Regions from separate parts of the Gottfriedia sp. OAE603 genome, predicted to be linked through region 3. Evidence: riboswitches for the same ligand, from Rfam matches in the RefSeq annotation. Region 3 holds a riboswitch; each other region holds the start of a gene.
The links. A riboswitch is a leader RNA that binds a small molecule or an ion and turns the genes downstream of it on or off. The one in region 3 is predicted to bind lysine.

Region 1 (10,686 bases), 650 kb from region 3:
TAGAAACAGTGGCACCTAAGGATTTAGCTATTTGTATCGCTACATGTCCAACTCCACCTGTGCCTCCATGAATTAAAATGTGGTCCCCTGCTTTTATATTCCCTCTATCAACTAAAGCCTCCCATGCTGTAATTGAAGTCAAAGGTAAGCTAGCAGCATCTTGAATTTGTATATTATTAGGTGCTTTTGCCAAAATTGACTCATCGACTAATAAGTAATCTGATAAGGCTCCGCCTGATGCATTAAACCCGTATACTAGATCTCCAACTGAAAAACGTGAAACAGTCTCACCAATTTCTACAATTTCACCAGAAAAATCACTATGTAGAATCATTGGAAAATTAGGTTGAAATGCGTTTTGAACAACACCTTTTCGAATTTTCGTATCAATCGGATTCACACTAGTTGCAGCAATCTTAACAAGAACTTGATTTCCTTTAGGAAACGGGTAAGGAACATCTATTTTTTGAAATTCAGAACTATTTCCATACTGATGAATAACCATTGTGTTCATGTATACTCCTTCTTTCTCAAAGCGAATTTTTCTATATTTTAACATATATTTTGTTTATTCAATAAATTAGAAACCCAGAAAACAAAGACAAAAAAACCTTTCATTTTTAAAAGGTTCTTTTACTTATTTTAAGATTCAATATTTTTCATATAATGTTTCAATACAAATCTAATACTCTCGTCTATCGGAATGTTTATACCGAAGCCGTCATGATCTTCAAGTGAAACAAATCCATGAAGAATACTTCTTAGCCCTCTGACAATATGGATTTGATCAATTTCATTTACATCATATGGTTTGAGAACTTCAAAAATCAACTCTAAAATTTGAGTTGCAACTACAGTGTATTGATCACCGACAGTGTGAGTTGATGACAGAGTTGATTGATATAATCCAGGGTGCTTTCGAGCAAAATGTATATATGCAAACGCTAAAGAAAAAATTGCCTCCTTGGATTGATCACAAATCGAAGAGTGAAGCTGCTCATAAAGCTGCTGGATACCATAAAGTGCAATACTATTTTTCAGTTCATCTAAATTTTTCACATGATTATAAATTGAAGGGGGCTGAATCGTTAATTTCTTAGCTAAATAGCTAATCGTTAAGACATCCCAACCTTCATTGTCTACGATTTGAATAGCGGTTTTCAGTAATTCATTAAAATTTAAACCAATTCTAGGTGACATTCACGAATCTCCTTTATTTAATGCATGATCAATTGCTTCTTGTGGATTTTTTAACATTGATCCATGACCAACTGCCAATAATGTTGGTTTCAATTGACTTATTTTACGAGCACTTTTGATTGCATCCTCTTTGCTCCACGTTGCCCATGCAGGAAATGGAAATAATAGGTTTAATTGCCCTGAAATTGCAATACCACCTCTTAATGTAAATGCATCTCCTGCAATCACAGCGTTTGTACGTTGATCTAAAAACGACATCGAACCAGGTGTATGGCCAGGTGTTTCAATTGCTAATAATGACCCAATTGTATCACCTTCTTGTAAATATCGATCAGGTGTGGTTTGAATATTTTTAGGTACTCCACCTCTTATAGGCAAATCAGGTTCATTTGGCTCTAAAGTAACATCACCCTTTAATAATTTCGCATCTCTTTTAGAAATTGATACAATAACATCAGGCATCATAGATTTTAAACGATCTAATGAACCAATATGATCCCCATGAGCATGAGTCAGTATAATGTTTGTAATTTTTTTCCCAAGTTCATTCGAAACAGAAATGATTTTATCCGCACTGAATGATAAAGCAGTATCAATTAAAGTAAGTTCATTTTCTTCTTCAACTAAAAAACAATTTACAGGGAATAAATTAGGTAAAAAACTGATTTGATAAAGAAAATTAGATTTAGTAACCTTCATCACAATTCCTCCTAAATAAAAACTAATGGTATTAGTTTTATAATACTAATGCCATTAGTTTTTGTAAACACCTAATTTCAATATATTTCCAATCAAATCAAAATAGAAGCTTAAACTAGCTTAATCGCAAACAAAAAACCCCTCCACCAAGATGGAAGGGTTACAATTTATTTTCTGCTTAAATCCATTTCATTATAAGCAACTACTTTTGTTTTATATTTAAATTTATAGCCTAACCAAACAATTAAGAATACTGGTATACCAATGTATGAAACAAGCACACCTTGCCAGTCAATTACATTGCCAGTGAACGCTTGATAGTTTTGAGCTAGTACGATAAATAAACAAGCTAAAAATGCTAGAATCGGACCTAGTGGGAACCATTTTGCACGATATGGTAAATCATTTAAATCTTTTCCTTGAACAACATATGCTTTACGGAAACGATAATGTGAAATCGCAATACCTAACCAAGCAATAAATCCTGATAAACCTGATAAGTTTAATAACCAAGTATATACTTGACCTTCACCAAAGAATGACGTTAAGCATGCTAATGAACCAACTGCAAGCGTTACATATAAAGCATTTGTTGGAACACCATTTTTGTTAATTTTTGTTAAGAATTTTGGCGCTTTTCCTTCAATAGCTAAAGTATATAACATACGAGTAGAGGCATACGTACCACTATTCCCTGCTGATAATACAGAAGTTAAAATAACTGCATTCATTACAGAAGCTGCAAAAGCTACACCTAATTTTTCAAAAACTAAAGTAAATGGACTTACTGAAACGTCCCCTCTTAATAACTCTGGGTCAGTATAAGGGATTAATAAACCGATCACAAAAATTGCTAATACATAGAATAAAAGGATACGCCAGAAAATTTGTCGAATCGCTTTCGGTACATTTTTCTCTGGATTTTCAGTTTCCCCAGCTGCAACACCAATCAACTCTGTACCTTGGAATGAGAATCCAGCAACGATGAAGATTGATAACACACCTAAAAATCCATTATGGAACGGTGCTCCACCAGCAGTGAAGTTTTTAAATCCAACACTATCTCCACCTAAAATACCAAAAATCATTGCAATACCAACTACCAAAAAGACAATAACAGTTACGACTTTAATTAAAGCAAACCAAAATTCTGATTCACCATAGCCTTTAACTGATAATAGGTTTAAACCTAAAATAATCACTAAGAAAATGGCACTCCATAATACAGCAGGAGAATTTGGGAACCAATATTTCATTAACATTGCTGAAGCAACTAATTCAAAAGCTAATGTGATTGCCCAGTTATACCAATAGTTCCAACCCATCGCAAATCCAAATGCTGGATCTACATAGCGAGATGCATACGTACTAAAAGAACCTGATACAGGAAGATAAGTAGCCATTTCCCCTAAACTTGTCATTAAGAAATACACCATTATACCAATTAAGCAATAAGCTAATAAAGCTCCACCTGGACCAGCTTCACTTATTGAAGCGCCACTTGCTAAAAATAACCCTGTCCCAATAGAGCCACCAATTGAAATCATCGTTAAGTGTCTTGCTTTAAGTCCTCTTTTTAAAGAACCTTCATTTTGCGGGAGATTTGATTGTCCCATCTTTGTTGCCTCCTCTTCATTCTTGCAATACTATCTTTACGCAGAATTTGGGGCGCAAAAGTGTTGTTTGCTGTGTATTTTACTCAAGAAATTCCTACATTATGTAATGTTGGAATTTCCTAGAAAAAACACAAAAAAAACACGTGAAGAATGTTCACGTGTTTAAGACTCAGTTTATATGCGTCTAACAGCCAACATCTCTTCAATAGCCCTCCACAAGTAAACTTGTGACAGTCCTACGCTTATTCAGCAATAGGCCCAGCAACAAAATTGAATGGCAACTTTGTTACTTCGGCAGTTTCGCCTTTCATTACTTTTCTTTGGTTCCATAAACCTCCAAGTAATAACTCATCAAAACCGCGCCTCTATCCATACGAGATAAAGATCATATTTAATTAAATTTTATAAAATCACTATACCAATCTAATAATCTAGTTGTCAATTATTTTCTACAAAATTCTACAGAAGCAATTGAAGAATCCTTTAGAATTCTTGTTACCATTCCATTTATGATTCTTGTTTACCATCTACAAACTGCGCTACTTCCTGTTTTTTAGTGTACTTTTTGCTATAATGAAAATTGTATTTGAACAAAGGAGGAATTTTGATATGACAGTGTATAAAGCATTAACTCTTGCAGGATCAGATAGTAGTGGTGGCGCAGGTTTACAGGCAGACATAAAAACATTCCAAGAGAGAAATGTCTATGGAATGAGTGCAATTACTACATTAGTTGCAATGGACCCACATAATCATTGGCACCATCAAGTATTTCCGATTGATATAAGTACAATTGCAGCGCAATTAGAAACAATCGTTGTTGGTGTAGGCATTCAGGCAATGAAAACAGGAATGCTTGGATCTGTGGAAGTTATTGAATTAGCAGCTGAAACAATAAAAAAACATAATATAAATCGTGTAGTAGTTGACCCGGTAATGATTTGCAAAGGGAATGACGAAGCTTTACATCCTGAAACAAATGATGCATTAAGAGATGTATTAGTCCCTTTATCAACTGTAGTAACACCAAATTTATTTGAAGCAGCACAATTAGCAAATATGGCTCCGATTAAAACAGTTGAACAAATGGAAGAAGCAGCACGTAAGATTCATGCATTAGGCGCAAAATTCGTACTTGTTAAAGGTGGAAGCAAAATTCAACATGAGAACGCTGTTGATGTTTTATTTGACGGTGAAAAAATTGAACTTTTAGAATCTGACCGAATTAAAACAACTTATACACATGGTGCTGGTTGTACATATTCTGCAGCAATCTGTGCAGAATTAGCTAAAGGAGTAGAACCTAGAGAAGCGATATATACTGCTAAAAAGTATATTACTGAAGCAATTCGCCACTCATTTAGATTAAATGAATATGTAGGCCCAACAAACCATATGGCATATCGTTTACATGGTGAAAAATAAAATAAAAAAGAAAAGAGCAGGTTAAGGACTATCCCTTTACCCTGCTCTTTTTACTTTACTTGAAATTAAAACTGATCCCAAGTAAGAACTTCGTCTAGCGTCAAACGAACTTTTTCAAAACCAGCTTTGATTCCCTTACCAACAGAGATTAACATAACTGGTTTGAAGTTTTCAGGTACATTAAATGCTTCTACAAATTTCGCTTGATCAAAGCCACCCATTGGTACTGTATCTAAACCTTTTGCTTTTGCCGCAAGCATAAGCTGCATTGATACTAATCCACCATCAATCATCGCTACTTTTGTTGCGATTTCCTCTGGGAAATTACCATAATTTTTAACAATTGAGCCTACGTAAAAATCTTTAACCTCTTGAGTCATCATACCTTTTTCAACTAATTCATCATAAATTCGATCGGCATTTACATATGCTTTTGTATCACCTAAAACTGCAATAACAACTGAAGCATCAACGATTTGTTGTTGATTATTAGCAATTGGAAGTAATTTTTGTTTCGTTTCTTGTTTATTAATAACTAAAAATCTCCATGGTTGTAAGTTTGAAGAAGATGGAGCTTGAACTGCAATTTCTAATAGTTCACGAACTTCTTCATCACTTAGTTTGAAATTTGGATCATAATGACGTACTGAACGTCTTTCTTTTGCTACTGTAAAGAAATCAGAACTATCTAGATGTTTAGGAGCCTCATTTCCAAAATCTATTTCATTCACTTTATTTAAATACTCTTCTCTATCTGATGATACTTTTGTCATTTAAATCTCTCCTTCAAAACTGTATTATTTACAGATACAGTATAAAACTTTAACTGTATAAAAGTCAACTACAGTTTATCAAAAAAAATAAAACCGAAACAATGTTTCGATTTTATTTATCTAATTTCTTTTGGTAGTAAATCAGCGACAGTCTTCTTTGCAAGACCTTCTACAAGCCAACTTTCCATTTCATCTTTTAAATTATATAAAGCTGAACGAGTTGAAGCTGTGAAGCATTCATGGCTATTCACATCTAAAAATCCTTGTGAATATGGATCAGACCTCATTGCATCATAAACATCTTTTAATGAAATTTCACTTGCATCTCTAGCTAAGTAATAACCACCCTCTCGCCCTTCTTTTGCTGAAATAATCCCAGCTTTTACTAAATTGGCAAGAATTTTTCTTAAAAAGGTCGACTGTGCTTCAAGTTTTTGAGCCATCATAGAACTTGGACAAATTCCATCATGCTCTGCCAATACAAGTAAAGACTGAAGAGCAAGTCCAAACCATTTCGTACTAGAAACCTTGTCTTTCAAAAGCTTTCACCTCAAATACTAGTCTATACGATTTTTGAAAAAAGACAACCTACTTTCAGATAGCTAAAGCAAATACAAGCATTAAAATTGAAATGAATTAAAAAAATAGGCTCTGTTAAAAAAGAATGTTGAATTCCATTCCGGTACTTCGCTTTCCATGGGGCGTGACGACTTGAGCCTCCGGGGTCTCAAGTTTCCCGCATTCCCATAGGAGTCATCGCACCTTCCATTCCAATTACTCTCGAACCGGCTTTTCTCTTTATAAACTCTTAATGTATTTAGCTAAAATCAACAATTAATATTAACAGAGCCAAAAAATAAAAAAAAGAAGGCCAATAAATAGCCTCCTTTCTTATGATGCATTACTTTGTGGTAACTCTTTATTCGATAATTTTTCATTCCCCATTAAGAAAATTGAGATCATCGCTAAACCAACTGGAATTAAAGTCCATAAGAAAGTATGAGCGATAGAAGTAGCAAACACTTCTGATATTTTATCTAAAACCGGAGCAGGAATCATTTTACTTGCCTCAGGTGTTAACGCTTGATTGATATCTAAATTTTGAGGCGCACCACTATTCCCGAGTGCACTTGAAATTTTATCAGAAAAGACATTTCTTTGAATAACACCAAATACTGTAATACCAACAGTCATTCCTAATGCACGAAGGAATGAGTTCGTAGAGCTTGCTGAACCACGGTTTTCATTATCAAAATGGTGCATAGCTGCCATACCTAAAACTGAGAATGATACACCTACACCAAGTCCAACAATGATCATATACAGTACAATTTGGAATTTCGTTGTATCAGGTGATAATGTTCCTAAGCATAAAATACCTGCTAATAATAGCACGACAGAACCCGCCATTAAGTTACGATAGCTAGTTTTATTTGCTAATGCTCCACCAAATGCAGCAGATATACTTACACTAACCATCATTGGTAATAATACTAATCCAGAGTTTGTTGCGGTACCACCTTGCACAAACTGGATAAAAATCGGGATATAGATTGTTGCTGCAATAAACGCAGCACCATAAAATAAGCCTACAAAATTGCTTGCTGCAAAAAGACGCATTTTGAACATTTCAAACGAAATAATTGGCTCGGGAACTTTTCTTTCAATGAATAAAAAGATGATAAAGAAGACCGCAAAAGCACCAAATAAACCTAAAATTTGAATAGAATCCCACGCGTACTCTTTTCCACCAAGTTCTAGTGCAAACATTAAACTGACAATACTAATGACGAATGTAGTTGCACCCCACCAATCAATTTGTTGTTTTTGATGGTTTGTTGATTCTTTATAATAAAAACTAATTAATCCAAGTGTTAACAAGCCGAATGGAATATTGATATAGAAAATAAATCTCCAATCAATGTAATCTGTAATATATGCCCCAATTAATGGACCTAAAACACTAGAAAGACCAAATACAGCTCCAAAAATCCCGCTCATTTTCCCTCGTTTCTCAACAGGAAACACATCCCAAATGATTGAGAAAGCGATTGGCATTAATGCACTACCACCAATCCCTTGAATTGCTCGGTAAATACTAAGCTGAACGATAGACTGAGCAGTACCACAAAGAATCGATCCAAGTAAAAATAGAATAATACCTAACATAAAGAATCGTTTTCTTCCATACATATCAGACAGTTTACCAAAAATAGGCATACCAGCCATTTCCGTTACTAAGTATGCTGAAGTTACCCAAACAAACTGATCGTAGCCACCTAGATCTTTTAACATTGTAGGCATCGCCGTAGATACAATCGTATTATCTAATGAGGCAAAAAATATACCTAATAATAATGCAATCATAACTGGAACCAATTTCGTTTCCCTTTTTTGCATGTTTCTCTCTCCTTTTAACGCTCAATCTTTAAAAATCAATCCTTATTAATATACAGTACTGCATTGCTTAAAAGACCTAAACCTATTCCAATTCCAAAACCAAGAAATCCACCAGCAATTAAATGCGATGTAAAATAACCAACACCTAAGCCTATTGTTAATCCTAATATAACAAATGCAGCGTAAAATATACCGACAGCCTCTTCATGTCTTAACATTTTATCATTCCCTCTCTATCACTATTATAAAGGCATAGAAATTCTTCCAAACATTTCATAGCCTACTTTTAGATAATATAACATTGTTTCGTTACTTACACAATATCCATCTTATAAAAATAATATTAGATTTTTTTAATAAACTATCTTTTATATAAATACAGAGGTATTACAATGATGTAACTAGTACCGACAATCCGATCCAATTAGAATCTATTAAAAAATACGATAAAACAAGTAACAAAACATTGTTGTGTAACAACTTCTATTTACAACACCTCAAATTGGCTAAACAAGTCAACTCTTCTCATCTTTATTACTTCTAAGAATAAATTTAGCCCCAAGACCAAATCCACTTAATAAAAACAACCATGCTGCTAGATTAAACATAAAGCGAATATCAATTGAATCAAATAAAACTCCTACTCCAATAATACAAAGTGCAGTGACAAAAGAAGTCCAAAATAAATAACTACGATAAAATTCAGAAGTTGCATTCAGAAATAATCTTTTCTCTGCAAGCTTGAAAAGGGCCGTAAATCCACCGAATAAAACCTGCCCAATATACACGATTTTAATATTTTCAATCATATGAAGTGAGAAAAATAGATAACTACAAAAAAACGAATGAAGCATCATCAATAAATATGGAGAAAATCGTTCAAAAAATTTACCACCAAAGTAGACAACAATACTTAAGCTTAATGAAAAAAGCCCATACAATAAACTAAACACATCATAGCTATCTCCAATATTTCTTAAAAAGAGAACATAATATGGAAATACTAAAGAACTACTAAATCCAACCACACTTAAAATTGCTACTACTAGTTTATTCATATCCTACTCTCCATAATTTTTGTAAAAAGTATTCATAAAAACACCATTTTGATCGAATTCTCTTTTCATATTGAAAAATTCATTTGTTCTTGGATAAGCTAATTTCATTTGCTGCTTTGTTTGATATGGATAGTAAGGAAGGTAATAAGATCCGTCATGTTGAATCGTAATATCAGTCCATTTTCGAACTACTTCTTTCGCATATTGAATAGACTTTTGATCTCTTCCATGTTGAATGAGTATGACAAAAGCAAACATGTCCTCTTTAGCATAGTTCATGACTGTTTCATCATCTTTTTCTACATATCGAATTGTAATGTTAAGTACATTTAAATTTTCAGATTCCAAATACTCTCTTACATCATCTATATAAGGAATAAATTCATCTACTGGCACAAAAAACTCTTGAAGAACTTGAGTATCTTGTCGATCTTCAAACTCCATAAACTTACTTTCAGAACGCATGACATTATTACGAGATTCAAAGTTTCCGTCTAATGCATCAATAAAATAATATTGAATATCCCAAAATATATTTTTTCCTTGATCAGATCCTCGAGACATTCCTAAAGCAAGCTTCGGGAAAAATGCTGATTTATCTTCTTTTAATTCTTTATCTGACTTAGTCATTTTCCGAGAAGTATCCATATAGTTAATTGAATACACTTTATCTAAAAAACTATCAGGTGCAACTGAAATTCGTCCGATATGCATTTTAGCATCCTTATTTCCTAATACTTCACTTTTAAAGTAGGAAGAATACTCATCATATTCCATTGTACTTGTTTCTATCTTATACAGCTCATTATCAGTAAGCTGAAGCTCTACATCAAGAATGATCCCAAATAAACCATAACCACCTAATACATATGAAAATAATTCACTATTTTCTGTTCGACTAACTTTTATGATGTTTCCATCGGCTTGAAGTAATGTAAACCAATTAACTGTACTAGCTAATGAATGATTTCGAAGATCACGACCATGTGCATTTACACTTAATGAGCCACCAACTGAAAAAATTTCTTGTGACTGTGTTACTTTCAGAGCCAGGTTATAAGGATTGATAGCTTCTTGAATGTCTCCCCAAGTTGCACCACTTTGTACAACAACTGTTTTTTTGATTGGATCAACTTTTTTCACTTTATTAAATGTTTTCATATCGATTACAACGCCATCTTTATAGTAAGTATGTCCTCCTTGGCTATGGCGCTCCCCTGCAATTGATACTGTTTTATGTTGACTATTTGCATCAAGAACAATTTTCCTTAGTTGTTCTACTTCTTTCCCTTTTACAATTCTATCAATTTTGGTCGGAAGCAAATGAGCCACATCATCAATCATCCCATCTTTTAGCGAAATTGGTTTATTCCACAATGTATAAAACACTATGACAAACACTGTAATCAGAATGAAACCAATTGATATTTTTTTCCACAAAATGACTTTCTCCCCTTAGAACAAATTGAATATTAGCGCAGTAAAAAAGACGTGTTACAAAATGTATGCACGTCT
Region 2 (10,686 bases), 740 kb from region 3:
CGTTATGATAAAAAATCGCTGTTTTATAGGAACTACCTCGATCATGGAATTGTCCACCTTCATCAGTTGGATCAATTTGACGCCAAAATGTTTCCAATAATTTTTCATAAGAATAAACTTCCGGATCAAAAGTAATTTGAACAGCTTCATAGTGTCCAGTTAAATGTGTACAAACCTCTTCATAAGTTGGATTCTCTTTTTCCCCACCTGTATAACCAGAAACTACTTTTATAATTCCAGGCTCCTTATCAAATGGTTTGATCATACACCAAAAACATCCACCTGCAAATGTAGCCAATTCATTCCCCATCTCGAATCCCTCCCAAATAATTGTCTTACTTAGTATTTACCATATTGAAGTGCTGATATAAATATTTTTGCTTGCGAATCTCCCCACACCGCTTGAAACAATTAAGATTTCTATGTAAACTAATACGATATTATATAGGAGGAACTACTATGTTTGAAGAGTTTAAAAAATTCGCATTAAAAGGTAATATTCTCGATTTAGCAGTTGGGGTTATTATTGGTGCAGCGTTCGGTAAAATTGTGTCTTCTCTAGTTGCTGATATTATGACGCCGCTTCTTGGATTAATCGTTGGGAAACGAGATTTTACCAGCTTAGTTTACCACGGAATAAAATATGGTTCATTTATACAATCTGTTTTCGACTTTCTAATCATTTCAATCTCTGTGTTCTTCTTCATTAGATTACTAAGTAAAATCTCTTTTAAGAAGAAAGAAATTGAAGAGGCTAAACCACCAGTACCTACAAAAGAAGAACAACTTTTAATTGAAATTCGCGACTTGTTACAAGAACAAGTAAAAAATCAAAAAGGCATGGACTCATGAAATATCTGAGTCATGCCTTTTATTCTTATTCATAATAAAAAACCTCGTACCATATTTAATATAATACGAGGTTAATAATTTATTAGAATCGGCCATATCCTAAGAAGTGTGAACGTACCCAGCTGCTACTTAAGCTGATTGTACCAATACCTTTACTTCCAGCATGAACCATTTTGTTACCACCAATATAAATACCCATATGAGAAGGGCCATTAATATAAGTGTTTTCTAAGAATACTAGATCTCCTGGTTGTGGAGAACTAATCTTTGTAGCCATATTCCAGTATGATTTTACGTTAGCACGTGAGAAACCATAACCATTATGCGAATATACATACCAAATAAATCCACTGCAATCGAATCCACTTGGAGACGTTCCACCAAATACATAAGGAACACCTTGGTATTGCATTGCAAAGTCTACAATTGCATTACCTGAAGCAATTGGTCCTTCATTTTCTGATGGGCCAGCATTGCCTGAAGCACTAGAGTTAGAGTCATCGCTATCATTCGATAGTTCAGCTAATTCAAGTGATTGTTGTTCTAACTGTCTTACTCTTACATCTTCTTTTGCATCTTGCAATTCTTTAACCGCAAGTTTTAATCTATATTCTGCAGATCTTAATGATTTTTCTTTTGCTGCTTGTGATTTAGATAAATCGCTTTCTTGAGCTACAAGGTCTTCTTTTGCTTTAACAAGAGATTCTTTTTTCTCGTTCACAAGTTGTTTTTCTTTTTCCACTTCAGCTTGTTCTGATTCTTGTTCTTTAATGATATCTTGGTCTGCTTCAAAAAGCGTTGTAATTGAATTTAAACGATTAAAGAAATCAACAATACCGTCAGAGTTGAATAGAACATCAGTTACTAAATTTACTTTTGGTTGCTTTTGCATCGCAACAAGACGATCTTCTAGCATTTCGTTACGCTTCTCGATACGGTCTTGTAAATATGTAATTCTAGCATTTTTATCTTGAATGATTTTTTGAGTCTCAGAGATTTCTTCTTTTTTAGATTGTATTTTTGCTTTAGTGTCTTTAATCTTTTGATCTATCTTTTTAACATCATTACTTAATTTTTTGAATTGTGATTGGAATTTATCTACTTCAGCTTGCTTTTTTTCTACTTTCGTTTCGGCATTTACCGAAGCATTCGGCGCTAAAGATACTAAAAATGTACCTGCAATAGCCAGCACTGTAAGTTTTCTTTTAAACATTTCAGCGTGTCTCCTCTCGCTTATCTACTAGGTATTTATATCATAGATTTGCGAAGGGAGTCGCTTTTGTTACAATATTGTAATATAAATGATAAATATGTCTTAATCTGTCGATAAACAAACATGCAATAGTTAAGAAACCGTAATAAAACTCTTCTATTATCTAATAGAAGAGTTTTCAATGTAAATCATGTCATTTTTAATTAAGTCTTTATACGTTTCACGTTGTACTACTACTCTAGATACACCGTCTTTTACAAATACTACTGCCGGACGACGAATACGATTATAATTATTAGCCATTGAATATCCGTATGCACCCGTACATGATACTGCTAATAAGTCATTACTCTCAACAACTGGTAATTCACAATCCCAAATTAACATATCTCCACTTTCACAACATTTACCTGCAATTGATACGACCTCTTTATTCTCATCATTTGCGCGATTAGCAAGCATTGCTTCATACTTTGATCCATAAAGTGCTGGGCGGATATTATCAGTCATTCCCCCATCAACAGAAACATATTTTCTTACTGAAGGTAGGTTTTTTGTTGCTCCAATCGTATAAAGAGTTGTTCCTGCTTCACCAACGATGCTACGACCAGGCTCTAACCATAATTCAGGAACTGGATACGATAATTCTTCACATTGTTGTTTAATAATAGAAGTAATTTGATCAATATGCTCAACGATTGATAACGGTTCGTCCTCAGAAGTATAACGAATCCCAAATCCGCCACCTACGTTTAATATTTCAGCTGTATAGTCTAATTCATTTTTTAGTGCATTTAAAAAGTTCATTAATATTTTAATTGCGTGAACAAACCCATCTGGTTCAAAAATTTGCGAGCCGATATGAGAATGTATACCTAACAGTTTTAAATTTGGTGAATCTAACGAAATGGCAACTGCTTCATTTGCCTGACCTGACGTGATATCAAAACCAAACTTTGAATCTTCTTGTCCTGTCATGACATATTCATGAGTGTGTGCTTCTACTCCAGGTGTTACACGTAATAAGATTGATACATATACTCCACGATTTTCGGCGATTGCTTGTAATACTTCTAACTCAAAGAAATTATCGACTACGAAACAACCAATTTTCGCATCTAAAGCTTCTTCAATTTCTTCTATTGATTTATTATTCCCATGAAAGTGAATTTTCTCAGGTGGAAATCCTGCTTGTATCGCTGTATATAGTTCGCCACTTGATACTACATCTAAACAAAACCCTTCTCTTTCAATTAAGCGGGCTTGTTCAATACAAAGGAAAGCTTTACTTGCATAAGCAACTTGATATTTTAATCCTGTCTCTTTTAATGCTTCTTGAAATTCTCTACATTTAGACTCAATCAATGCTTCGTCGTATATATATAAGGGTGTCCCATACTGTTCAGCTAGTTGAACTGTACTACAACCTCCGATTTCTAGATGTCCATTATGATCAACTCGACTATTACCATGTAAATACATTAATATTCTCCCTTCATAACTAAACACAAGTTCATTCACCAGAAGCCTTCAATGTATTAGTGTATTAAAAAAGGCACATGAAGGATATGTTCATGTGCCTATCACTTTTAAAATAAAAAGGATATTGCCAATCACATCTCTTCAATAGCTCTTCACAAATACAAGTGACAGTACTACATTTATTAAATGCAGTCCCAGCATTTTAGCGTGTGGCGCTCTAATGCTTCGGCATCGGATCCTTTTTCGTTTAGTCATCAAACCCACAGTTCTCTTAAACGATACTCATATACAATGCAACCTCTACGAATAGATTGTTTATTTATATTAGTCTATGTATAACACAGTCTAAAAATAGATGTCAAACCTTTTTAAAAAATAATCTGTAGTTTCATGTTTTTACTAATCATTTGGTCTACACAAGTTTTTCTTTTCAAAATATTATCTTTACTATAAAATATTAATTACGCGCTAAAAAAAGGTGATTAATATGAACTATCCAACGAATTTTAAAAAACATCATATAAAAAAAACAAGCCACTAACTTCATGTTAGTGGTTTTTCTTTTTTGTTGCCTTAGGACAACACTCTTAGCTTTAGTAGAAAAAATTGGTCAGAGGTGAATAGATTGCATTCAACCAAAATTGCATTACTTTCAATTTGTAGTAATTCTTTTATAGTTTTATTAAAATTAGCAGTTGGAATCATTACTGGTTCTGTAGCAATTATATCGGAGGCAATTCATTCTTTATTAGATTTGGTCGCTTCCGTTATCGCATTCTTCTCAGTAAAAATTTCGAATCGGCCACCTGACAAGGAACATCCTTATGGTCACGGTAAATTTGAAAATATTTCGGGTACTGTTGAAACGCTGCTCATTTTTATTGCTGGAATTTGGATTATCGTTGAATCTGTTGAAAAACTAATCCACCCTTCTCCTATAAAACTTCCTTTTATTGGTGTAATCGTCATGTTGCTCGGAGCATTCATTAATTGGCGAGTTGGGAAAAAAGTTCAAAAAGTAGGAGACGAAACGCATTCTGTCGCAATGCAATCAAATGCATTACATTTATTAACGGACGTCTATTCATCGCTAGGTGTTGCGGCTAGTTTAATATTAGTATCTCTTACAGGTTGGGTCGTACTAGATGCATTAATTGGTATTGGTATTGCTGTATATATAATGAAAGAATCTATCGAGCTTGGAAAGAAATCTTTTACGCCATTATTAGATACGGGGCTCTCTTCAGACGAAATTATACAAATTGAACAAGTTTTATTAAATTTCAAATCGCAATTTATTGAATACCATGATTTAAGAACAAGAAGATCCGGCGCTGAGGAACACATCGACTTTCATCTTGTTTTACCGTCTAGCATGAGCATTGAAGAAGCTCATCTACTTTGCGATAAAATAGAAGATGAGATCAAAAAAGTTCTAATTAATCCCCAAATTTTAATTCATGTCGAACCAGAAAATGAAATGGTTAGAAATGTAAAATAAGAAATAACAAAAAAGGCACATCTTTTTTAGATGTGCTTTTGTGCTTTTTCTATTAAATGATAATTTCATCTTTAGGCTGATGTTCATTTTCTTTAATTTTTTGTGCTCTCATCGTAATCATTGCATAACCGATTGCCATGATAATTCCAAAGATATAGCCACCTACTGTGAAAATGATAGTCCTTGAGTAGTAAGCCTTCGCACCATAGGTTTCAAGCATCCACCATTGTGCTCCAGTAAATATGATATCTTTAACAATCCAAGCTATAAACAAATATTGGAACAACTTGAACAGTGAAGGATGTTTATACAGCTTCTTACTTTCTTCTCTTTCTTGTCCCTGGATTGCGGCAATATCAATCATAAAGTAATATGGCAATGGCTTCTTTATCGCTAAAAGAATGAAGAATACCCCTATTAAGCCAATGTGGTAATACACATTATATAGAAGTAAATTATCTTTTGTACCTGCAATAAGATCCAATGCAGTACTAACACTCATTGTAGAAATAATAAAAATTCCAGTTACATTAAATTGTTTTGTATACCAAAAACGAAATAAAGTATATAAAATCCCAGGAATGGTTGGGACAATCATCGCCCAATAATCTCCAATATACGGCTTTAAAAGTTTATAACCTACTAGTGGGAGTACTAAATACAATATTAGATCGTAAATAATCAAATTACTTTCTTTTTTCATTTTTATAACCTCATTTTTCCATATTCTACTTTTGTAGTATTAGCGTTTTATTTATTTAAATTTGATTATAGCAAAAAATTCAAATGCAAACACTTTAGCTACAATCTTCATAAATGATAAGTTCTTTAAAGGTTATGATAATCCTTCTTCAATAGTTATTTGTGGTAGTTAACTTAAAACAAAAAAGAGAACATCCAAATATCATGAATGTTCTCTCCTATTTATCAAAATAAAGTGAAAGAGCCAGGTCCTGTTAATAGTAAACCAACTGATGTAGCAATAATGAGTAGATTATATTCAATACCATTGGCAGTAATCCAAAAACCATTTTTTAAGTGGACTTTTAAAATGGCAACTAACATAACCAGTATGATTAACCATGCACCAACTGTCGTGTACAAGCCTGCTGCAACAAGTAAGCCTCCTATTAGTTCCGCTGCTCCTGATAAAAATGCAAAAAATCCACCAGGTTTCACACCAATTGACTCTAACCATTGACCGGTTCCTTTAATTCCGTAGCCACCAAACCATCCGAATAATTTCTGAACGCCATGACCTGCCAATATAATTCCTAAAAAAAGTCGAATAACCAATAAGCCCTCATCTAGCATAGCTACACCTCAATCCCTTTAATTTGAGATATCTATTGCTCATTAAATAAATATTCTAAATTCGAGATAATTATGTTATTTATTGATAATTTCAAAAAACAATCAGTTTTCGCACTTTTTAAGAATAGAATACATTAACACTTCGTTTTCACATAAACCAAAGGAGAGCTTAATCATGAAAAAAGTCGTTCCAATCATTGTAATTAGTTCTTGGTTTATTTTGTTAATACTAGCTGTTCATTTTAATTTGTTCCAATTATCATTAAATGATATTAAACATTTTATTGAAGACTCCACAATTAACCCAATGATTTTATTTGTAGGTATTTTTTGCGCTCGAATTTTTTTATTCATCCCTAGTACAATGCTCATTGTCACAGGGAGTTTATTTTTTAATCCTATTGAAACAATCATCCTTTCAATGATTGGTATGTTCATAACTGAAACTATTATTTATGGTATCAGTAGAAGTATATTAAGTAATCATATTCAACACTATATGGTAACAAAATATCCAAAACTCAATAACGAGATTATTTCAAACGGTAAGAAATACTTATTTATTACTGTTGCAACCCCTTTAGCTCCCACAGATGGAGCTTGCTTTATTGCTGCATCAACCAAAATGCCATATTTTTCATATATCACAACCGTATTAGCTGGAACGATCCCAATCGTAACGCTATATACACTTTACGGTAACTTTCTAATAGCTGCACCATGGGTAACATTATGTATCTCAGCTCCAATCGTAATCATCTTAATTGTTTATATCTCCATTCGAAAAAAACAGAAAAACGAGCTTCACTATACTTCCGAAAACGAAAATGTATAAATTCAACTTTTATTATTAAATCATTTTAATTTTTTATTAATAAATCAATCATTCTCCAATCATATTTGTTCTATAATAAGTAAGTAGCATTCATTTTAATTTGGAGGTTTCTGATGGAAACAAATAAAATATTATCTTCACTATGTTATTTCAGTGTTTTTTTCGCACCATTCTTACTCCCAATCATTGTTTATTTCGTATCTAAAGATGCATTTGTTAAAACACATGCGAAACGATCATTATTTTCGCACTTTCTTCCATTTATCACGTTTGTAATCTTTTTTGTGCTATCATTCTTATCATTTAATTCGATTGAAACTACGTATGGATGGGTTATTTTTGCATTTGTGATTGTATTCATTATTAACTTTGTAGTATTTATTTGGAATATCATTCAAGGTATTAAAGTATTAGTTCATTAATTTTGAAATGGATATGTAATGAAAAAGATACACCATATTAGTGGTGTATCTTTTTCATTTATATTTTTAGCTACCTTACCCTGATAAAAATTCACGTGAGAGTAATATGTAATCAGGGTCTCCTGTAAACAAACACTTTCTGAAAAAGACTGCTTGTTTTGCAGAAAATCCGCTATGTTAAGAAGGATTTATTTTGTTATTTGCTCTATTCTTAAATTTTTAAAAACGAAAAAAAGATAGGCCAGAAGTTAATTCCAATCTATCTTTTTACTACTTTTTCTTTTTCTACATTATTTCTCAGGAAATTTCCTAATTCGACATGGAAACCTACAATATTATGCATTAGTCTCCTTGTGAAGTCATATATACTTCTTCTGAGTTGGACTTCTTCTTCAACAATTTTTTTATGAAAATGGAAAGTAAGAAGATAAAGGTTACAATGATTGAACTAGCTATTACTAATTGCGTTGGTGATAATGAAAATAATTTAGCTAAATATACAGAGTATGCAAGTAGCGATGAAGTTACTAATTTTGCTAACATTGCAATAAAGATAAATCTTTTAAAAGATACTTTACTAATGCCTGCCCCTACACAAATAATCTCATCTGGTAAGATCGGAATAATAAACATTAGTGTCAGTATAATCGTTTCATTTTTTGAAACATATTCCTGATAGCTTTTTAAGTGCTTCTCTTTTATTAGTTTTGAGACTAATTTTAATCCACCTATTCTTGCAATGAAATACATGACAATAATACCTAAAACTGAACCTAAAAATCCAAATATAGCTCCCTCGAACGAACCTAATACTGCACTTCCAGCAGGTAATGTTACTGCTTCAGGTAATGGTAATATAATTGGTTGTAAAAAGCATATACTGAAAAATAATAATTTCGCAGTTGATTTATGATCTATTAGTATTTGCTCAATTCCATACATATCTGCAAATACTAAAAACTTGGTTATATAGTAAATTAAAATAACAATTACAATACATAAAAGTACGACTGATAAAGCAATTTTTGTTAATTTTAATAGCTTAGTATTGTTTGATAATACTAGATACGCATCAAGGAAACAGATCCCGATAATTGTTAGCGTAAAAATTACTTTATATACGGTTACTATTGTAGGTAAAAAGTTAAATAATAAGTAAATAGCTAGTGAAGCTATAACGATGTGTATGAATAGTTCTTTCATTATATTTATATTGTTGTTCCGCAAATTTATTCAATCCCTCCTCAACTGTATCATTCTTTGTATGATGCCATTAATGTTGTCAGTATAGTTGTTATAATATATTATAGAGTGTATTTAACAGGTTGAAATGAACCTTAGCATGAATTTTTGTAAGACTTAAGTCTTATGAATATGTATTTTCACATCTATTATAGATAATTGACTACTTGTTGAGCAATTATTTAATGATATAGGATTGGAGTGATTTAATGTCTAGACAAAACTGGCAGTCTAGTAGCAAATACATTGCACTAGGTATCGCACTAGGAGCCACATTTGGAATTGCTTTTGACAATCTATCACTGGGTATTGGATTTGGCGTTGTCTTGGGTGCAGCATTTAGCTATATTTATAAAAAGAAATAATTACCTTAAAAAATAGAAACGGGAGTAAAGATAGGATTAAACCTACTTCTACTCCCGTTTTTTACAGTTAGCGCCGTTAAAGAAGATTATAATTATACTGTAGATTCATTACAATTATTCTACATTTAACTTAAAAATGCCTTTTTTCTTCAAAAAAAGCACTGTATAAAAAACTTTTTAACAATGTTATCGAAAACTTAATTGGTTTACTTTTTGTCAGATTGCTCCATTGAAATCTTTATATAAGGTCTTTAATTGAATAGATATTACCATTTATTAATTCTTCATTTAATAGTAAGTCAATCAATGCTTTGCCTACTACTTCAGGTGATCGTAGTTCTCCGTTCTTTTTATAGTCCAAAAATTTATTAATCTCAGCAAATGCGTCCTCTTTTGCTCCACGTATTACACATTGCATATCAGTATCCATTATTCCAGGATTAAACCCAATAATCTTGTGAGATTTATCATCCTTTTCTTGCTCAAGTCCTGCAACATTTGTGTGCATATTAATAGCCGCTTTTGTACTGTTATATACACTCCATCCATGAATTGAACGTTCAGCAGCACCTGAGGTTACATTTACAATTACGATTTCAAGGTTATAAGGTCTTAATTCCTTTAATAATAAATTATTAATAATCATTGGTGCTATGTAGTTTAGCTGTACTGCTTTTTCAATCAAGTTAGCATCTAAGAATCCTAATCGCTCAATTGGTTCAACCATCCCGGCATTATTGATTACATAAACTTTTTTAGGCTGTTTCATAATCAATTTCTGAATGATTCCTTTAAAGATTGTTTCAATTTCCTCCTTATTACAAAGATCTATTTGAAGGTGAGTATAAATATTATTTTTCATTTTTTCATAGTAATCTACATGATCATTCGTACTACGGGATAAGCCAATTACCTCAATGCTAGAGTGTACGAGTGTTTTCGATATTTCAAACCCTAGTCCCTTTGATGCGCCAGTCACAATTGCAATATCCATTTCATAACCCTCCGCTTTTTCTTTATCATTAAACATAAAAGGCTGATATCATTCATTAGATACCAACCTTAAAAAAATGTAAGCAAGTGTTTCGATTTCGATAAGAACTCACTTTATTAACTGCAATTCTTACATTACAAAAAAATAATTGTTACTTATATTTTAAAATACGACCACCTATAAAACAAATTAGAAAACAATTATAATTCGACTTCAAATAAGAAATATGAAAAAAGTGGAGTCAGACCAATGGTCACTCCACTTTTTATTTCATTCATATTAGAAATCAAAATTATCAGGGTCTGGGCCTACTCGGTGATTTTGATTTAAGGCATTGATTGTTTTCATTTCTTCTTTCGTTAATTCAAAATCAAAAATATTAGCATTCTCTTGAATTCTGTGCTCTTTAACTGACTTCGGAATGATCACAATTTCGTTTTGTAAATGCCAACGTAAAACGATTTGT
Region 3 (10,686 bases):
AACTCCTGGCCATTCTTGTTGCTCATGTAAAACCCTGCCCCCTTTAGTTTGTGAACATGAAAATAAAATTACCTGCTTCTATTATTCTAGAAAAATAGAAAATAATGTAATTTCCATAAAAATCTAAATTTTTATGAGATTTATCTAAAGTTCATTTTACTCCTGTTAATATTACAGGTCAAGAAAACGCGTACATTTTTCTTTACTGAAAAAACTTCTCAATAATATTGGTAAATCTACAAATATTAAGGCTTTCAATTATTGTTTTTATTATTGTTTATTGTATATAATAAAAACATGTTTTTAAGGAAAGGGAGAGCTATTCGACCATGATGAACGGCAATGATATTTTAAAAACACCAGGGAATATTTCTGGTTTTGGCTACGAACTCTTACGAAATGATTTACTTTCAGAATTACTAGGTAAAGAGCAACATGATATATTATATTGGGCGGGAAAAATGATTGCTAGAAAATATCCATTAGCAACATTTGAAGAAATCATCGGATTTTTTGAATCAGCTGGTTGGGGAACTTTAACGGTTGTAGATGAAAAAAAACAAGAAGTTCATTTTGTTTTAACTTCTGAACTAGTTACATACAGAAATCAACATAAAAAAGATGTATCTTATCAATTAGAGGCAGGCTTTTTGGCAATGCAAATCCAACAACAAATTGATGTAATTGCAGAAACATACGAAGAGCAAAGTAAACGTTCTGATAAAGTAAAATTCCAAGTAAAATGGGATCTAAAAGATCCAGTTATAAAAAAATAAAAATAAGCCTGTTCATCTAATTGATCAGGCTTATTTCATATTTTCTTTATCACTTTTCTTTATTAGTTCATCTAATTTACGATTCATTTCATCTAGTTGTTTATTTTTCTTAACACCTTTAATAATGTAATTCATGAGAAATAAACTAATAAAAACGAATAATAGAATGAGAAGGATTAATAATATTAATTGAAAGACAATATCTCCATAAGCAATCCCTGCATTTATCAAATGAAAACCTCCATTATCAATTACTACTTCTATTATATGGTAATATTTCGCTAAAATGTTAAAAACCCCTTTAATCATCAAGTTCCTATTGAAAGGAAATTTGTGACTAAAGGGGTTTTGATTATTATCCTTCTACAACTACTTCTTCTTGAACGCGATCTAACTCATACCCTTTGTGCAGAGCATGAACCGCATTTTGTAATTGCGACTTTGGAATTACTGTTGATACTTTAATTTCAGACGTGCTTACCATTTTAACTGGGATACTAGCTTCTGCTAAAAATTTAAACATATTTGCAGCAACGCCAGGATTTGAAACCATTCCACTTCCAACAATCGAAACTTTCGCAAGCTCGCTTTCAAAATCAAATGAAACATATCCTAAATATTCTTTTTTAGATTCAAGAATTGTGATTGTTTCTAACATATTTTCTGATTTAATAGAGAATGAAAGATTGACTAAATTATCTGAAGTCACACTTTGAATAATAATGTCTACGTCAATTCCCTCTGTTGCCAGTATCGTAAAGATATTCGGTAAAAGATCGACTTGATTATGTAAACCATTTAAAGTCATTCTTGTGACATTTGATTCAAAAGCGATTCCTCTTACGACTGATTGTTGTTCCATTTGATTTTCCTCCCCAATAAACGTACCTATTTCATCATGTTGACTTGATCTTACTTGTATAACTAATCCATAATTTTTTGCAAATTCTACAGCCCTTGGGTGTAGAACAGCTGCACCTAAAGCAGCTAGTTCTAGCATTTCGTCATATGATACATGACTTAATTTAGTTGCTTCTGGCTCAATTCTTGGATCCGTTGTATAAACACCTAAAACATCCGTATAAATGTCACATCGTTCAGCTTGTAATGCTGCGGCTAACGCTACCGCTGTAGTATCAGAACCACCACGACCTAATGTTGTAATTTCATCTTCATTACTTAAGCCCTGGAAACCAGCGACGATTACAATAAATCCTTCATTTATCAATTGTTGAATTCTATCAGTTTGAATTGTTTCAATACGAGCATTTCCATGAATCGATTCTGTTTGGATTCCTGCTTGCCAACCAGTTAATGAGATTGCCTTAAATCCTTTAGCCTGTATTGCCATTGCTAATAAAGATATTGAGACTTGCTCACCAGTTGTTAAAAGCATATCCATTTCACGCTTACTATTTTGTGGACTAATTTGCTGTGCAAGATTAACTAGTTCATCAGTATGATGTCCCATTGCTGAAACAACAGTAACAACACTGTTACCTTCTTTATACGCTTTTGTTACTGTATCAGCAACATGCTGTATACGCTCAATTGAACCGACTGAAGTCCCTCCAAATTTTTGAACAATTATTCCCATTTTTACTCATCCTCACCTATTTTTCATAAAAAAGAATACAAAAAAGCGCGTGAAGCAATGTTCACGCGCCTAATTTACAAAAATTGTAATAAAATAGACAAATCATCAACATCTCTTCAATAGCTCCCCGCATTTAGTATGCGACAGTACTACACCTATTAAATGCAGTCCCAACGAAAAGAATTGTGGATTCATTTCATTTCGGCAAAACTTCCTTTCAGCTGTCCATAACAACGCCACACGTCTATGACAGCATACTTTTAAGTTTTGCACCTCTATTACGAGAGAAAATATTATATTTTTAACTTAATATAAATTATTTTGAAAATAGTGTCAAGGAATTTTTCTCCTCATACCGTGAACATTGACGTTATGCTCCTAGAAGCTATTTACAAAAAATAAGACGAAAAATGCTCTATTACTTTCTAAAGTGCTGATAAATTTCTTCCGCTACATTTTTTGGGATTTTTGCTTGGATCAGTTCTTCTATTGTTGCCTCTTTGATTTTTTTTACAGAACCGAAATGTTTTAATAATGCTTTCTTTCTAGTACCACCAACTCCGGTAATACCATCTAATGCGGACTGAACCATCGATTTACTGTGAAGTTGACGATAAAATTCAATTGCAAAACGATGAACTTCATCTTGAATTCTTTGTAATAAAAAGAATTCTTGACTCTGTCTGCCTAATTGAACAATTTGAGGTGGCTGTCCTATTATTAACTCAGATGTACGATGTTTTTCATCTTTTATTAATCCAGCTGTTGGAATATACAACCCTAGCTCATTTTGTAATACATCTTCAACTGCTGATAAGTGACCTTTTCCTCCATCAACAATAATTAGATTGGGAAGAGGAAGGTTTTCTTTCAGAGCTCTTGAATATCTTCTTCTAACCACTTCACGCATTGAATCATAATCATCAGGTCCAACTACGGTTTTAATTTTATATTTTCTATAATCCTTTTTAGAAGGCTTGCCATCAATAAAAACAATCATAGCAGAAACTGGATTGGTACCTTGAATATTAGAATTATCAAATGCTTCGATTCGATAAGGAGTTTCAATATTTAATATTTCTCCAAGCTTTTCGATTGCTTTAATTGTTCTCTCTTCATCTCTTTCAATCAACTTGAATTTTTCTTGTAAGCCGATTTTTGCATTTTTATTTGCTAGAACGACTAATTCTTTTTTCTGTCCTCTTTTAGGTTGGAGAACAGGAACATTTAATAACTCTTTTAAGAGATCAATATCTACTTTATCTGGTACAAAAATTTCTTTTGGCTTTATGTTATGTGTTTTCTCATAAAATTGGCCAACAAAAGATAAAAATGCCTCTTCAGGTTCGTCATAAATTGGAAAATATGATACATCCCTTTCAATCAATTTTCCTCTACGGACAAAGAATACTTGTACACACATCCAGCCTTTATCCACGGCATAACCAAATACATCACGATCAACTAGATCACTGCTCATCATCTTCTGTTTTTCCATCGTTGCTTCAATAGAGACAATTTGATCTCGAAACTCTTTCGCTCGTTCAAAATCCAATTGTTCTGATGCAGCCAACATCTTCGCTTCGAGCTCTTTTCGGATTTGATCTTCTCCACCGTTTAAAAATCGAATAATTTCATTTACAATTTCTTGATTTTGTTCATCAGTTACATCTTTAACACAAGGTGCAAGACATTGCCCAATATGATAATACAAACAAACTTTATCCGGTAATGTAGAACATTTTCGAAGTGGATACAAACGGTCTAATAATTTTTTTGTTTCATTCGCCGCATTTACATTTGGAAAAGGACCAAAATATTTCCCCTTATCTTTTTTTACATTACGTGTAATTAGTAAACGAGGATGCTTTTCAGCCGTTATTTTAATGAAGGGATATGTTTTATCATCCTTCAACATGATGTTATATTTCGGATCATACTTTTTGATAAGATTCATCTCTAAAATTAGAGCTTCCATATTGGAAGATGTAACGATATATTCGAAATCGGTAATTTCTTGAACTAATCGATACGTTTTTCCATCATGAGAACCTGTAAAATATGATCTAACCCTATTTTTTAGAATTTTTGCTTTCCCTACATAAATGATAGTTCCCTGAACATCCTTCATTAAATAACAACCTGGTTGATCAGGTAAAAGCGCTAATTTTTCTTTTAAATGTTTGTCCAATGTCTTACCCCCTTTCGTGGAGTTGTACACTTTATTATAATCTGCAAAGTCATAAACTGAAAATAATTAAATTAGATAATTGATTTATATATATTAATGATCTGAATTATTATTTTAAGCAAAAATTAAGTTTCACTCCTTACTATACTCTTATAAATTTTAAATTTTAGAGGAGAAAAATATGAAAAAAATAAGAATTGTTCATTTTGGGTTAGGAGTAATTGTTTCAGTATTTTTGTTAACTAAATCAGTTACAGGAATCGTATTATATTTTAACAAGGGGCACGAAGAACCAAAATTTTCGATGCAACCCGGTTTAAATTCAACAAATCAAAATTATTGGTTTAATTAGTGGAATTGGTTTATTCATTTTAACTAGTACAGGACTAGCATAATCATGGATAATAAGGAATACAAAGCGCAAGACTAAAAAGAAAAAGCAAAAAGTATCAATGGCAGTTTAAAAAGAAAAACCTATGATTTCCCATAACGGGTTCTATTATAGGGGACAAAAATTAAAAACCCTTTAAAATCTCATATGTTTTAACATTAAAAACAGTTGGTATTTCACCTAAAGAGAAATGAATAACATAGCAAATAAAAACGCAGAGGTTTTAGCATCCTCTGCGTTTTTATAATTTAATGACCTGTTCTTACTGGGTCTATAACGCTGTGTTGAACTCCTTATTATTCTTTTCCACTAAGCTCTAAAATATTTAAACCCTCAGATGCTTCTGGTGCTTCAAAAAAACTAGTAACATGAATAAACACCGCTTCAGTGTCAAAGGCAGCTCTTTCGGGTTGTTCGTTTCGTCTTTGTGCAATTTGACGTAAGCATTGCTCGTTATTTAAATTAAGGAAAATTACTTGATGGCTTGCATTGACCTCTGACGCCATATCCAAAAACCACTTTCGCAATTTTTGAGTGTTAGCTGGAAAATCCATCACTACATCTGTACCGACACTTAATATGTTTTGGACATGCTTTTTCACCAATGGCTTAATCTGTGCTGAAAATTTTAGATAGTCCTCAAATGATGCAACCTGATTGGGATAAAGTGATGAGATCCATTCATCCTCAGACAGCAGTACCGCGTGTTTATCTATCGCCAATTGATTTGATTTAGTTGATTTTCCTGCACCCATTTTTCCACAGAAAAAGTATAGCGTCCCCATTTGTTTCAAATTTTTTAACCCCACTTTTTCTCCCCTCCTATTGGATTGTCAATTAAATAATGGTCTTTTGCGATACTTCCCAATCTGTTTTTTCAAACTCTTTTCCTTTGGTTTTAAAAATCGCAAAATTAAGCCCTACTTTCTATTAAAAAACTTACACACTTTTAGTGTAACTCTTAGCACCAAAAATCGCACTTAGAAAATAGTGTACAATGGCTATTGTACACTGTTGACTTTATACAAAAATTGGTGCGATTTTTATAAAATAATTTTAAGAAAAGGCTTATAAAAATAAAAAACACCTACTCGTAATTTCCGAATAGGTGTGCGATTTACTATGTGATTTTTCTATTTTGTCCGTCTAAAGAGAACCCGTTAAAGTTCCCATAGGTTTTCTTTTTATATTATGAAGTAGCCGTTTCAGCCTCTACGTCTTCTTTTAATTCATCATCGCCAGCTTTTTTATTAGTAAGCTTAATTTGTTTTATGAAAAGTGTACAAATCGCTCCAACAATTATAAAGCCTAACCCAACAAAGAATACATTGTGAAGAGATTCCATTAATGATGTTTTAATAATTGGTAGCATACCTTGTAATAAATCATTCGGAATTAATTTCTTAGCATCCTCATTAAATAACATTGTAAACACCGATTGAGGATTCGAATCAATCATATCTTTAAATTTATTTACTAATGGTGCTGCTTGTTCTGGTAATTTATTTAAAAATGGTACTAATTCATCATTTAAAAGTGTACCTGATTTACTATTCATAACTGCACCTAATACAGTTGCACCAAATGTTCCGCCTATTGAACGGAAGAATTGGCTTGAAGAAGTAACGATACCTAATTCTTTTTTGTCAAATACTTCTTGTAAGGCTAATGTGATCGTTGGCATTACTAGACCAATTCCAAGTCCCATTACCCCCATAAAGATTGTTGCAATCGTCTTACTTGAATCCATATCTAAAGTTGTTAGAAGGTATAGACCTAATGCAATGACAAACATCCCTGTCATAATTTGTGACTTAATACCAACTTTAAATACAAGTTGACCACCAATAATACTTGCGATAATCATTGTCACCATCATTGGCGTCATGATTGTACCAGATTCCGTTGCACTCACGCCAACAATACCTTGCATAAAGAATGGTACAAACATAATAGCACCAAACATCGCAATCGTCATAAAGAAACCAATTAAGTTTAATGTAACAAACGTTCTATTTTTAAATAGATACATTGGAAGAATTGGTTCTTCAGCTCTATTTTCAACGATAATAAAGCTAATAATACCAATTACTGCTAAAGCAAATAGTCCAATAATCTGCCATGAATCCCAATCATAATCTACTCCGCCTAAACTTAATGCAAGAAGTAGACTTACAACCCCAATAATCATCGTAATCATACCAGCGATATCAAAGTTGATTGGACCAGTATTTTTTCTTCCTTTTAAACCTAAAGCAATAAAGATGGTTGCAATAATACCTACTGGTAAATTAATATAGAAAACCCATTTCCAATTTAATGAGTCAACAATCCACCCACCAATTTGCGGACCAATTACAGATGCTAAACCATAAATCCCACCAAATACCCCTTGGAATTTTGCGCGTTCTTTACCTGTAAACATATCCCCGATAACAATCATCGCCATCGGCATCATTACACCGCCACCGATACCTTGAATCCCACGGTAAATGATTAATTCTGTCATATTATTTGCAATACCACACAGTGCTGAAGCAGCCATAAAAATGACTAAACCAGTAATATATACTCCTCTACGACCTAAAAGGTCAGCTAATTTACCTGCAATTGGTACCACTGTCGTAGATGTTAATAAGTATGCTGTAGTAAGCCACGTCATCATACTTAATCCACCAAGGTCTCCTACGATTTTTGGCATTGCAGTACCTACTATCGTACCATCTAATGCCGAGAAAAACATTGCTATGATAAGCCCTATTAGCAATAACTTTCGATTGCCATCTTTTTTAATAGCTGTATTTGTACTCAAACTATTTTGCCCCTTTCTCCCCCATATTTTTTAACTAATTAATAGTAGAAATACGGTTATTGTGCTTTATAATTTTTTCTATCATTAAATTTCAGATGTTACCGCTTTGGCAAGCTTTTCAGCAATTAATGCAAACTGTAAAAGCTCCTCATCTGAAAGAGTTAATAATGAACTCTCAAAAATTGCTTTTCTTTCTTTTATAACAAGATCAAGTTTTTTTTGACCTTCTTCACTAAGCATAATATTTACTACTCTTCTGTCTTTTTTATCATGTTCACGATAAACAAAATTACTATGTTCTAACCGATCAATCATAAATGATACCGCGCTTGGTTTCACTCCCATATACTCGGCAATTTCAGAAATTTTACAGCTCTCGTTTTTCCGTAAATACATTAATACAAAAAACTGAGTAGCAGTTATGTTATGTTTATTCATTTGCTCTGTCATCTTTGGTTGCATCTTATGAACGGCAGTTTGAAAGCCAATTTGTATTCGCTCGATGTACTCATTCTTATTATTCAAAATTTAACCTCCTTTAACAGTTAATTTATATAAATATTTAATGCGTGTTAACTATTTATGCTTATTAAATATATACCGACAAAGCTTGTTTCGCAACAAGAGAATTATTAAATATTTTTAATAAAACGCTTACAGATATTTTTGTGCAAAAAAAAGAAATGCACTCATAAAAAGAGTGCATTTCCTACAAATTAATATTAACCAAGGTGTGGTGTAATTAATTCTTCTAAAGCTTCTTTTGGTTTGAAGCCTAAAGTTTTCTCTACTACTTCACCATCTTTAAGAACGAATAATGAAGGGATACTCATAACTTCAAATTTAGCTGCTGTTTCTTGGTTTTCATCAACATCAACTTTAACGATTTTAACTTTATCACCATATTCAGAAGCTAATTCTTCTAAAACTGGAGCGATCATTTTACAAGGACCACACCAAGTTGCCCAAAAATCAACTAATACTACACCTTCTTTTGTTTCTTCTGCGAATGTTGCATTTGATGCATTTACAATTGCCATATCTATTTCCTCCTATCGCCTCTCTACATAAATACATTATGTAGTTTGACTTAATTTGTTATAAATTTTAAAGTAAGTATACCATATGAGAATTAGCACTATCTATTAATTTGCTCAAACTTACTATTTCCAAACAATTTGTTGATATACCAATGAAAGGATTAAAAAAATGATTACATTTGAAAAAATTACAGAAGAATATATAGACGTAATTGTCGAAATCACCAATTCAAATCAAAATTATAATCTAATGGAAAATGGATCTCCTACTCGTACTAAAGAAGAGCTTTTTAAAGAATATTTTCAATCAACGAATCAAAGTGAAACTTATTTTATTAAACTTGATGATACATATATCGGACTAATCGACTTTTTAATACTAAACCCTAGAGATGGTTTTCCATGGCTTGGATTATTAATGATTCACGGTGATTACCAAGGATATGGATTTGGTACGAATGCATTTGTATTATTTGAAGAACAAATTAAAAATCAAGAAAATATTCACGCTTTAAGATTAGGTGTTTTAATAGATAACTATCAAGCTAAGGAATTTTGGAAGTCACATGGATTTTCTTATGTAGAAAATAAAACAAATACTGATGGTATTGAAGTAGAAGTTTACGAAAAAGTTTATACTAAGATTGATTAAGTTTATCTTACGCTGAAACATTTATGCAGCGTCTCTTTTTCAAGGACACAATATTGTAATAATTCCAAGAGTTTGTGCTCATTTTTTTATGTTAAGATATTTTTGAATATAAATAAATATTCAGAAATTTATTAAGATAGGAGTGGCAAACATGAGAAAAACATTTCGTAAATCGTTTAATCAATTAGTAAATGAAAATAAACAATCTCTTCTTAGAAATAAAGAAGAAATTGAAAAGATTGAAAGAAAAATTGAAAAACGCCACGAAGTCGAAGAAATAGCCAATAAATTAGAAAAAGCAATTTCATAATGACATATAACGTAATCCTTGAATTCATTCAAGGGTTATTTTTTTTGCTTTTTTCTATAAGTGTGTCCCTTTCTTGGATTTGAGAAAGTCAGTAGTTCGTTTTGTCGTAAAGAATGCATGATCCACTTCGTGTGGACCAAACAGGATTACCTTTCGCCCCACGAAAAGGGAGCATCCTGGAGTTGTAATCAACTAACGTACACTTAATTCGCAACAATGTATAAGAAACAATCATATTTAAACGAAAATAGGCGAACTCTTACTTTACAAAATCGTACTATATAGTACATGAGTCTAGTAAAAGGAGGAGATGAATGTATGCACCCTTTTTGGAATCATTATCCACATTACCCTTCTAGAAATGATTATACGCATATGGATAATCACCACATGATGCAATCAATCGCAAATCTTGAAAATCAAATACAGAACCTTGTTAAGGCAATAGAAGCAAATAATGAATTGCTTCGTTCAATTGAGCAGAAACAAAACCAAGTTATTACAAGTGGTGGCGGTTCAGTCATTGTTAGAATGTAAACAACGAAGTCTTCTCTTGCTAGATACAAAAAAACAATAAGGACTTCATCTAAAAGATGAAGTCCTTTTCTATTTCTCAAGAAAACAATATACCTTAAGAATTTACTAATACTGATTTAAATTCTTCAGTTAATAATGGTAATACTTCAAACAAGTCTCCTACGATTCCATAGTCTGCAACTTTGAAGATATTCGCTTCAGGATCTTTGTTAATCGCAACAATAACTTTAGAATTTGACATACCAGCTAAATGTTGAATTGCACCAGAGATACCACATGCAATATATAAATCTGGTGTTACAACTTTACCAGTTTGACCAATTTGAAGCGAGTAATCACAGTAATTAGCATCACATGCACCACGTGAAGCACCAACAGCT

Region 1: another riboswitch for lysine. It lies ahead of ABID96_RS12850 (amino acid permease); the one in region 3 lies ahead of ABID96_RS16255 (aspartate kinase).
Region 2: another riboswitch for lysine. It lies ahead of lysA (diaminopimelate decarboxylase); the one in region 3 lies ahead of ABID96_RS16255 (aspartate kinase).

What each region holds. Positions count from the first base shown of each region.
Region 1 covers NZ_JBEUNN010000001.1:2,525,838-2,536,523, forward strand. Annotated here, with positions in the region: gene ABID96_RS12835 (zinc-dependent alcohol dehydrogenase family protein) at 1-514, opposite strand, end outside; gene ABID96_RS12840 (TetR/AcrR family transcriptional regulator) at 643-1,200, opposite strand; gene ABID96_RS12845 (MBL fold metallo-hydrolase) at 1,201-1,899, opposite strand; gene ABID96_RS12850 (amino acid permease) at 2,067-3,515, opposite strand; lysine riboswitch at 3,714-3,891, opposite strand; gene pdxK (pyridoxine/pyridoxal/pyridoxamine kinase) at 4,125-4,940, shown strand; gene ABID96_RS12860 (nitroreductase family protein) at 5,006-5,713, opposite strand; gene ABID96_RS12865 (RrF2 family transcriptional regulator) at 5,830-6,252, opposite strand; gene ABID96_RS12870 (MDR family MFS transporter) at 6,605-8,113, opposite strand; gene ABID96_RS12875 (hypothetical protein) at 8,149-8,331, opposite strand; gene ABID96_RS12880 (hypothetical protein) at 8,629-9,171, opposite strand; gene ABID96_RS12885 (FAD-binding oxidoreductase) at 9,175-10,611, opposite strand.
Region 2 covers NZ_JBEUNN010000001.1:3,910,334-3,921,019, forward strand. Annotated here, with positions in the region: gene msrB (peptide-methionine (R)-S-oxide reductase MsrB) at 1-310, opposite strand, end outside; gene mscL (large conductance mechanosensitive channel protein MscL) at 460-852, shown strand; gene ABID96_RS19660 (C40 family peptidase) at 935-2,065, opposite strand; gene lysA (diaminopimelate decarboxylase) at 2,225-3,547, opposite strand; lysine riboswitch at 3,685-3,858, opposite strand; gene ABID96_RS19670 (cation diffusion facilitator family transporter) at 4,173-5,048, shown strand; gene ABID96_RS19675 (VC0807 family protein) at 5,101-5,751, opposite strand; gene ABID96_RS19680 (DoxX family protein) at 5,976-6,362, opposite strand; gene ABID96_RS19685 (TVP38/TMEM64 family protein) at 6,538-7,197, shown strand; gene ABID96_RS19690 (magnetosome magnetite crystal formation protein family) at 7,311-7,619, shown strand; gene ABID96_RS19695 (TVP38/TMEM64 family protein) at 7,962-8,846, opposite strand; gene ABID96_RS19700 (glycine zipper domain-containing protein) at 9,071-9,226, shown strand; gene ABID96_RS19705 (SDR family NAD(P)-dependent oxidoreductase) at 9,465-10,220, opposite strand; gene ABID96_RS19710 (aldo/keto reductase) at 10,500-10,686, opposite strand, start outside.
Region 3 covers NZ_JBEUNN010000001.1:3,175,164-3,185,849, forward strand. Annotated here, with positions in the region: gene ABID96_RS16240 (succinate dehydrogenase cytochrome b558 subunit) at 1-26, opposite strand, end outside; gene ABID96_RS16245 (YslB family protein) at 330-776, shown strand; gene ABID96_RS16250 (DUF4083 family protein) at 807-1,007, opposite strand; gene ABID96_RS16255 (aspartate kinase) at 1,132-2,373, opposite strand; lysine riboswitch at 2,486-2,659, opposite strand; gene uvrC (excinuclease ABC subunit UvrC) at 2,792-4,564, opposite strand; gene ABID96_RS16265 (hypothetical protein) at 4,746-4,916, shown strand; gene ABID96_RS16270 (P-loop nucleotide/nucleoside kinase family protein) at 5,252-5,749, opposite strand; gene ABID96_RS16275 (MDR family MFS transporter) at 6,145-7,698, opposite strand; gene ABID96_RS16280 (MarR family winged helix-turn-helix transcriptional regulator) at 7,852-8,292, opposite strand; gene trxA (thioredoxin) at 8,490-8,807, opposite strand; gene ABID96_RS16290 (GNAT family N-acetyltransferase) at 8,977-9,459, shown strand; gene ABID96_RS16295 (FbpB family small basic protein) at 9,611-9,769, shown strand; gene ABID96_RS16300 (hypothetical protein) at 10,088-10,306, shown strand; gene ABID96_RS16305 (electron transfer flavoprotein subunit alpha/FixB family protein) at 10,401-10,686, opposite strand, start outside.